DNA from 2 places in the Rahnella sp. R3(2024) genome. Region 1 is predicted to be linked to the other one. Evidence: predicted binding sites of a transcription regulator. Region 1 holds the regulator's gene; the other holds the start of a gene.

What was found. The regulator ArgR, encoded in region 1, controls arginine synthesis, uptake and breakdown. The targets are predictions, from matches to a motif close to ANTGAATAAAAATACANT.
Region 2: argC (N-acetyl-gamma-glutamyl-phosphate reductase) is a predicted target of ArgR. The motif match lies at 1,997-2,014, and genes of this name have one in related genera.

Annotation. Positions count from the first base shown of each region.
Region 1 is NZ_JBHGBU010000001.1:1,632,198-1,636,630, forward strand. It holds gene ABSH60_RS07320 (DNA-binding protein) at 1-27, opposite strand, end outside; gene ABSH60_RS07325 (helix-turn-helix transcriptional regulator) at 706-978, shown strand; gene mdh (malate dehydrogenase) at 1,045-1,983, opposite strand; gene argR (transcriptional regulator ArgR) at 2,445-2,915, shown strand; gene yhcN (peroxide/acid stress response protein YhcN) at 3,398-3,661, shown strand; gene yhcN (peroxide/acid stress response protein YhcN) at 3,852-4,115, shown strand; gene mpl (UDP-N-acetylmuramate:L-alanyl-gamma-D-glutamyl-meso-diaminopimelate ligase) at 4,418-4,433, opposite strand, start outside.
Region 2 is NZ_JBHGBU010000001.1:2,248,492-2,252,924, forward strand. It holds gene ppc (phosphoenolpyruvate carboxylase) at 1-497, opposite strand, end outside; gene argE (acetylornithine deacetylase) at 799-1,950, opposite strand; gene argC (N-acetyl-gamma-glutamyl-phosphate reductase) at 2,175-3,179, shown strand; gene argB (acetylglutamate kinase) at 3,311-4,084, shown strand; gene ABSH60_RS10230 (argininosuccinate synthase) at 4,144-4,433, shown strand, end outside.

The DNA of each region.
Region 1 (4,433 bases):
CTTTGCTGCAAACCACTCTTTTTTCATAACGTTCCTTGTCTTTCTCATTCAAACCAATAAGAAAGTTGCTGTTATAAATCCATGTGAATAATGACGATGCTTTCCTGACACGGGCGACGTTTATTTTAGAGAAGATATTAACGCCACCACTTAAGGAAAACGTCTATTTAACGGAAAGAAGATATTCAATTTTTCGAAATGAGTCCACTGCTGCTTTAAAAGTTTCCATGAATTATCTTTATCAACAAACCATGAATATGCTTAAAGGAAGTTTTTTAGAAAGAAGCATTACAATGTTGAAAGAAAAACATCAACACCATTAAAATATAAATAAAAAACAAATACTTAAGATAAAAATCAATAATTAAATATCATTCAACTATAATAAATTAACTACTCAAAACATTTAATTATTATTTTTATAAATGCTAAAGATCAAAAAACACGCATACCGATAACGCATCCACTTTAATCAATTTCAACTTTGCACGTGATACATCATGAAAATAGACATGAATCACAAAAAGCAACATGAATTTACTTGTTTGTTTAAATCACAATAAGAATGTATTTTTCTAAATGAAAGCAATGAGGGTTTTTAAGAAACATAGATTTAAATGATCGTAAATAAATCAAACCCTCGTTAAATGTATAAGTGCGATAAATATGCCCGCGGAATAAAATTAAACAAATAAGGAAGCCATCATGAATACAAGGAACGAAGACTGGCATCAGGCCGATATTATTGCTGCACTCAGAAAGAAAGGAACCACCCTGGCGGCAGTATCGCGCTCTGCAGGTTTGAGCTCTTCCACCTTATCAAACGCTCTGACACGGCCATGGCCCAAGGGCGAATTGCTCATCGCGAATGCGCTGGGGCTACATCCTTCAATCATCTGGCCAAGCCGCTATTTCGACGCCAGGACTTTTCAGATCATTGAACGCCGTTGCCGCACACCCAATGCTGCGCAAGAGTAAATCCGAGGGGAGATAAAAGAAAAAAACCGCCGGGATAAGCCGGCGGTTATCTATAAAGAGACGCAATCAGTGATTAATAAACTGTTCGCCGAGTTCGATATCCTTGTGCAGGATCTCCAGCATCGATTCCAGTGACTGCTGTTCAAATGCGCTCAGTTTACCGATGTCCAGCAATTCGGTGATCCCGTTTTTGCCAAGCAAAACAGGCTGTGCGAAAAAGCGAGCATACTCACCATTGCCTTCGACATACGCACATTCCACAACGTTGCTTTCACCCTGCATAGCTCGCAGTAATGAAAGTCCGAAACGCGCAGCCGCCTGCCCCATCGACAGCGTTGCCGATCCACCACCCGCTTTTGCTTCTACCACTTCAGTGCCTGCGTTTTGAATGCGCTTGGTGAGTGAAGTGATTTCACTTTCGCTGAACGTCACACCAGGTACCTGAGAGAGCAGCGGCAGAATGGTGACACCAGAATGTCCACCGATCACCGGCACTTCAATGTCTTCCGGTTGCTTACCTTTTAACTCCGCAACGAATGTATTAGAACGGATCGCATCCAGCGTTGTGATGCCAAAAAGTTTGTTTTTGTCATAGACGCCGGCTTTTTTCAGCACTTCTGCCGCAATAGCAACCGTCGTGTTGACCGGGTTGGTGATGATGCCAATGCAGGCTTTCGGACAGGTTTTCGCCACTTGCTGAATAAGATTACGAACGATACCCGCGTTAACATTAAACAGATCTGAGCGATCCATCCCTGGTTTTCGCGCCACACCCGCTGAAATCAGGACAATATCTGCGCCTTCCAAAGCAGGTGTGGCATCTTCGCCACAGAAGCCTTTGATTTTCACAGCGGTAGGGATATGACTGAGATCGACAGCAACGCCCGGCGTCACCGGTGCGATATCATATAATGAGAGTTCGGAACCGGAAGGTAGCTGGGTCTTTAGCAGAAGCGCGAGGGCCTGACCGATACCGCCCGCAGCACCGAGAACTGCAACTTTCATCCTATACTCCTTTTTTATCATTAACTTATAAGTGTCGTGGAATTATTTTGGTTGTGACCTTAATCACTTACGCTGTTAAAAACAATCGCTCACCTGCAGAGAATCTGAGGTTGGTCGTTTAGAAAGTAAAAAAATACACCTAAGCGCCCTTATCCGGTCTTTTATGACTTTTATCGGAAAGCTACCCCTTAAAAGTAGCACCGCAAAAGACGTCAGGTTAATAAATGGTTAAATTTGGTTCATTGTGTGAGCTGAATCGAAATCGGTTGAGTCCAACTTCCTGCGAAAGGCTTACTCAAAATTCACAATTTCGGCATATTCATGAAAAACCCACTAACGCGACACCCGTCACATTCCTTGCAGAACGGTGAGTTCTGGATTGTCCATGTCTTGCGTTGTTGCATAAAAATGCAATTATCTGCATAATCAGCCAAACATTGATCAAGAGACCAGGGTGCAAAATGCGTAATCCTGCCAAACAGGAAGATTTAATCAAAGCCTTCAAAGCATTACTGAAGGAAGAGAAATTCAGTTCTCAGGGCGAAATTGTCGTCGCACTCCAGGAGGAGGGCTTCGAAAACATCAACCAGTCCAAAGTCTCACGGATGCTGACCAAGTTCGGTGCGGTGCGTACGCGCAACGCGAAAATGGAAATGGTGTACTGCCTGCCCGCTGAAATCGGTGTGCCAACAACGACCAGTCCACTTAAGAACCTGGTACTGGACATCGATCACAATGAAGCCATGGTGGTCATCCGCACCAGTCCGGGGGCAGCACAGTTGATCGCCCGCCTGCTTGATTCACTCGGAAAATCAGAGGGTATCCTCGGAACTATCGCGGGTGATGATACGATTTTCATTACGCCTGCCCGCAGTTTCAGCGTTAAACAACTGCACGATGCGATCCTGAGTTTGTTCGAACAAGAGTTATAAGCCGCCTCAATAGTACAAGGGTGTAAGCGCCCTTTCTGTGCAGGGGGTCAGAAGAACAGAATTTCTGACCTCAGGCCAGCCTCTTTACCCTTCCTTTATATTGCTCACATTTCAAATGCCGCACAAAAATACCGGTTTTCTACCATTAACGGGTACAAGGCGCATGCCCTCTTCTGTTAACGCCGGTCACAACAGGCTCATTTCCGTCACATAAATATTTCAATGATGTGATTCACACCAAAAATAAGCACAGATAATCAAATTCATTCAATCTATTGATTTTACTAAAAATCAACACCAATTGAACAATTTATAGACGTTTTTTATTACTTTCCGTTATTAAAAACACCAATAGGACACACATAACCACTCAAATAACTATTAGCAAACTATTAATATTTTGAGTGACTAGATGTATACTCATTTCCGTGGTGTGAGACACCAGTTGTTGGAACACATAATAAAATCGACGAGGTCAAATCATGAACGTTAAAACTACAATCGCAACATTAAGCATTCTCTCTGCTCTGTCATTTGGTGCATTTGCAGCACAACCTGTTAGTCAGGAACAAGCTGCCAATCTGCAGGCGAAAGGGATGATCAGCGTCAGCGGCGTTGCCGGTGCACCTTCTGATATCCGCCAGGCACTGTCTGACAAAGCTGATGCAAAAGGCGCTAAAGCTTTCCGCGTTATTGAAGTGCGTCAGGAAGGTAACTACCACGCAACCGCAGAAATCTACCAGTAACTTTCCGGTAGCCATCGCGAAGGGGCCTGAATAAATCAGGCCCGTGAATAAACAGATTTATCACTGCCCGTTTTACGTTCCCGCACGCTTTAAGCGCCCTGAACTGCAGTTAACAGCCCTGATAAATCTACATTTGAATCGACGTTGCTCTCTCAAATTGCATCAACGTCAGTGAAATCAGGAAATTATCATGAAAATCATCACTACTATCGCCGCTCTTAGTCTGTTGTCTGCTGTGTCTTTCGGTGCGTCTGCCGCGCAACTGATCACGAATCAGCAAGCAGAAAATCTGCAACCTATGGGCGTGATCAGCGTGAGCGGAGTGAATGGTGCACCAACCGATATTCGCCAGGAGCTGTCTGACAAAGCTGATGCCAAAGGCGCTAAATCTTATCGTGTGATCGAAGCCCATAATGAAGGTGCTTATCACGCGACAGCAGAAATCTATCAGTAAGATCTTCTGTACGTTACCCAGAAATAAAGCCACTGCTTGAGTATTTATATGAATTAGCGTTACCGGGTTTCAACAGCCACAGATCGTCTCAATAAAACGATGCTGTTGAGGCTGGGAGAGAGCTGACACTGCCACTGCCGTGCTCTCTTGCTAACGATACCCTCGTCGTCCTGTCCGACGACACCCTTTGGCTCCCACGCTTTTTTTGGGAGCTTTTTTTTGTCTGTTGATAAGCCATTGCCCGGAATAAAGACAAAAAAAAGCACAGCAGATGCTGTGCTTTGAGGCCGTTGAGGAAGACATTATGGCTGCTGTGTA
Region 2 (4,433 bases), 620 kb from region 1:
GCCAGATCGTTGTGGTCGAGCTGTTTGAGGCAGTTATTCACTTCGACCAGTTTGTGGATCAGCGTACGGCGGGCGATTTCGGTCGGGTGCGCGGTCAGAACCAGTTCAATAGAAAGCTGGTCAACGGCATCGCGTAATTGCTGGTCAGAGAGATTCTTTGATTTCAGACGATCGAATAACAGCGCCAGCGCTTCAGGATTACTGGCTGCTTCGCCGTGCGGCGAAATGCTGTGATATTGCTCTGCCACGTTGGCTAAATTCAGGAACTGACTGAATGCACGGGCAACCGGTAACAATTCATCATTAGAAAGATTTTGCAGCGTTGACAGTAATTCCTGACGATCCGCTTCGTTTCCGGCGCGGGAGGATTTCGACAGTTTACGGATTTGCTCAACGCGATCGAGGATATGTTCTCCCAACGTATCTTTGATCGTATCGCCCAGCAGTTTACCTAACGTACTGACATTACTTCGCATTGCGGAATATTGTTCGTTCATATCACCTCTGACCCGTTCTCTCGTTTAATTTTTATATTCTGTAAATAACTTTCACCCGTCAGGCATTCTTGCCCCGTTCACCCTGCCAACCTGGCCACACTTTTTAAAAGCAGCACTTGTTTTAACCCAAAAACCCCCGATCACTCACGTGAAAAATGGTCTTTTTGGCAATGTCGCTGAAATTTAATTACATCAGCGACGATATCAGTTTGGCTAATCCACGTTTGCTGACCTGATTTGTACAGTAGCAAAGGGCGCCCCTGAGCGCCCTGATTGTTTGTTCATCAACCCTGATTCAGGATCAGTGATAACAGAAGTGATGCACAACCTGAGTGATCAACTCGCGTGTCGGTTTAATGAACGCGGTATCGATATATTCATCTGGCTGATGTGCCTGATCGATTGAACCCGGACCCAGCACCAGCGTCGGACACAGCTCCTGAATAAAGGGAGCTTCCGTGCAGTAGTTAACGATTTCGGTTTCCACGCCCAGCAACTTCTCAACCACCTGCACCAGCGGATGATCCGGCGGGCATTCATATCCCGGAATCGGCGGATGCAGTTCCTCAACAACCAGACGACCGGGCCAGCGCTGACTCACCGGCTCCAGCGCCTCATTTAGCAGGCCGTTGATTTCGGACAGCGTCAGGCCGGGTAACGGACGGATATCCATATGCATTTCGCAGCAGGCGCAAATACGGTTTGGCGCATCGCCGCCGTTGATGTAACCAAAATTCATGGTCGGGTACGGGATCACGAAACCACTGTGGTTGTAACGCGTTTTCAGGGTATTGCGCAGGGTCATTAAATGGGTAATCGACTCATGCATCAGTTCAATCGCGTTTACGCCGCGCGCCGGATCGCTGGAATGACCGGACTGGCCGGTGATACGAATGGCGTTTGATAAATGCCCTTTGTGCGCACGAACGGGCTTGAGTGACGTCGGTTCGCCGATGATGGCGCAGTCAGGACGGATTTTGGCATTTTTGGAAAAATAGCTCGCACCGGCCATAGTCGTTTCTTCATCGGCAGTCGCTAAGATATACAGCGGTTTAGTCAGTTTGGTGAGATCGACGTCGCGCAGTGAATCGAGGATAAAGGCGAAGAAACCTTTCATATCGGCGGTACCCAAACCGTAGAGCTTATTTTCATGCTCGGTCAGGGTGAAAGGATCGCGCGTCCAGCGGCCATCATCAAACGGCACGGTGTCGGTATGACCGGCCAGCAGTAAACCGCCAGCGCCTTCGCCAGTGCTGGCTAACATATTGAATTTGTTTCGGGTTCCCGGAACAGGTTGCACTTCAATCTTAAAGCCTAAATCGCCGAACCAGCCTGCCAGTAAGTTGATTAGCGTTTCATTGCTCTGGTCCAAAGCCGCATCGGTTGCGCTGATGGAAGGGGTTGCGATTAACGCCCGGTAGAGCTCAATAAAAGGAGGTAATTTCATCTTCACTGTTGACAGCCTTTAGTTAGGGTAGTATTCATATTCATGCAATAATTGTGAATAAAAATACAATAAGCCAGCGCGTAAGGAAACCGGAAAAAATTCCGCGTTAGTCAAAACGACACGGCTGAATCTCGCGGGTGAGCGGCGTACAACGCGGTGACCACCTGTTACCTGTTGAAGTCCCTGTATCGCAAAGCCATACAGATAAGTTGAGAAGGTGAACAGACCCTATGTTGAATACGCTGATTGTTGGTGCCACAGGCTATGCCGGAGCTGAACTCGCTGCTTACCTGAATCGCCACCCACATATGAACATAACCGGTTTAACGGTTTCAGCGCAAAGTGCAGATGCAGGAAAATTGCTTTCTGATTTGCATCCTCAATTAAAAGGTATTGTCGATCTGCCTGTTTTGCCGCTGACGGATGTTGCCGGTGCGGCAAAAGGTGTCGATGTCGTGTTTCTGGCGACCGCGCATGAAGTCAGCCACGATCTGGCGCCGCAGTTTCTGGCGGCCGGTTGTGTGGTGTTTGACCTGTCCGGTGCCTTTCGCGTCAGCAAACCTGAGTTTTACACCGAATTCTACGGCTTTGAGCATCAGCACCTCGATTTGCTCGACAGCGCCGTGTACGGCCTGGCCGAATGGCAGGCAGACAAACTGAAAGACGCGCAGCTGATTGCCGTGCCGGGTTGTTACCCGACGGCGTCACAGCTGGCGCTGAAACCACTTATCGAAAACGGTTTGCTCAATGACAGCCAGTGGCCGGTGATTAACGCGACCAGCGGCGTCAGCGGCGCAGGCCGTAAAGCCACGCTCGGCAACAGCTTCTGCGAAGTCAGCCTGCAACCTTACAAACTTTTCAGCCACCGTCATCAGCCTGAAATCGCAGAGCATCTCGGCGTGCCGGTCATTTTCACTCCGCATCTGGGTAACTTCCCGCGCGGTATTCTGGCGACCATCACCTGCCGTCTGAACGCGGGTGTGACGGAGCAGGACGTGGCGGAAGCCTTCCACAATGCGTATCACGATAAACCGCTGGTGCGTCTTTACACCAAAGGCGTTCCGGCGCTGAAAGACGTGGTCGGATTGCCGTTCTGTGACATTGGCTTTGCAGTGAAAGGTGAACATCTGATTGTGGTTGCGACGGAAGACAACGTGCTGAAAGGCGCGTCGGCGCAGGCGGTGCAGTGTATGAATATCCGTTTCGGTTTCCCTGAGACGCAATCACTGCTTTAACAATCAGTTAGATTGTCAGTAAACAGAAAACAACCGTCCCTGAGCGTTTATTCAGATGCGCAGGGATGTTAGATTAAATTAAACGTATTGTTATTAATTAACATAATCAACCGGTCGGGGCGTAAACAGCTATGAATCCGTTAGTCATCAAATTGGGTGGTGTGTTGCTGGATAATGAAGAAGCGCTTGAGCGTCTGTTCATGGCGGTCGTCGCTTATCGTCAGGAATATCAGCGCCCGCTGGTCATCGTCCACGGTGGCGGCTGCCTGGTGGATGAGCTGATGAAAAAGCTGAATCTGCCGGTGGTAAAGAAGGCCGGTCTGCGCGTCACGCCAGCCGACCAGATTGATATCATTACCGGTGCACTCGCCGGGAGCGCCAACAAAACGCTGCTGGCGTGGGCGGTCAAAAATCACATTAACGCGGTCGGCCTGTCTCTGGCCGACGGCGGTACGGTCAGCGTGACCCAGCTGGATGAATCTCTGGGTTTCGTCGGTAAAGCCGAAGCGGGTAATCCGGCGCTAATCACGACGCTGACCGACGCAGGCTATCTGCCGATTGTCAGCTCCATCGGCATCACCGCAACCGGTGAGCTGATGAACGTCAACGCCGATCAGGCGGCGACCGCGCTGGCCGCCACGCTGGGCGCAGATTTGATTCTGCTGTCAGACGTCAGCGGTATCCTCGACGGCAAAGGTCAGCGTATTCCTGAAATGAGCGCGGAACGTGCTGAACAGCTGATCGATCAGGGCATCATCACCGACGGCATGATCGTCAAAGTTCACGCTGCGCTGGACGCCGCACGTTCTCTCGGACGTCCGGTTGATATCGCCAGCTGGCGTCACGCCGAGCAATTGCCGGCACTGTTTAACGGCGTCGCGATCGGAACACGCATTCTGGCGTAGTTCACTATCGACACGTTTAAAACCCATTGGATTAATTGAATTTTTTGAAGGAAATCATCATGGCAGCAACTCAAGGCATTAAGAAAATTGTTCTGGCTTACTCCGGCGGTCTGGACACCTCAGCGATCATTCCATGGCTGAAAGAAAACTATGGCGACTGCGAAGTGGTCGCGTTCGTGGCTGATATCGGTCAGGAACGTGCCGATCTGGAAGGCATCGAACAAAAAGCGCTGCGTACCGGTGCATCTGAATGCCACGTGGTTGACCTGCGTGAAGAGTTCATCAAAGACTACGTGTATCCGGTGCTGAAATCCGGCGCACTGTACGAAGGCAGCTACCTGCTGGGGAC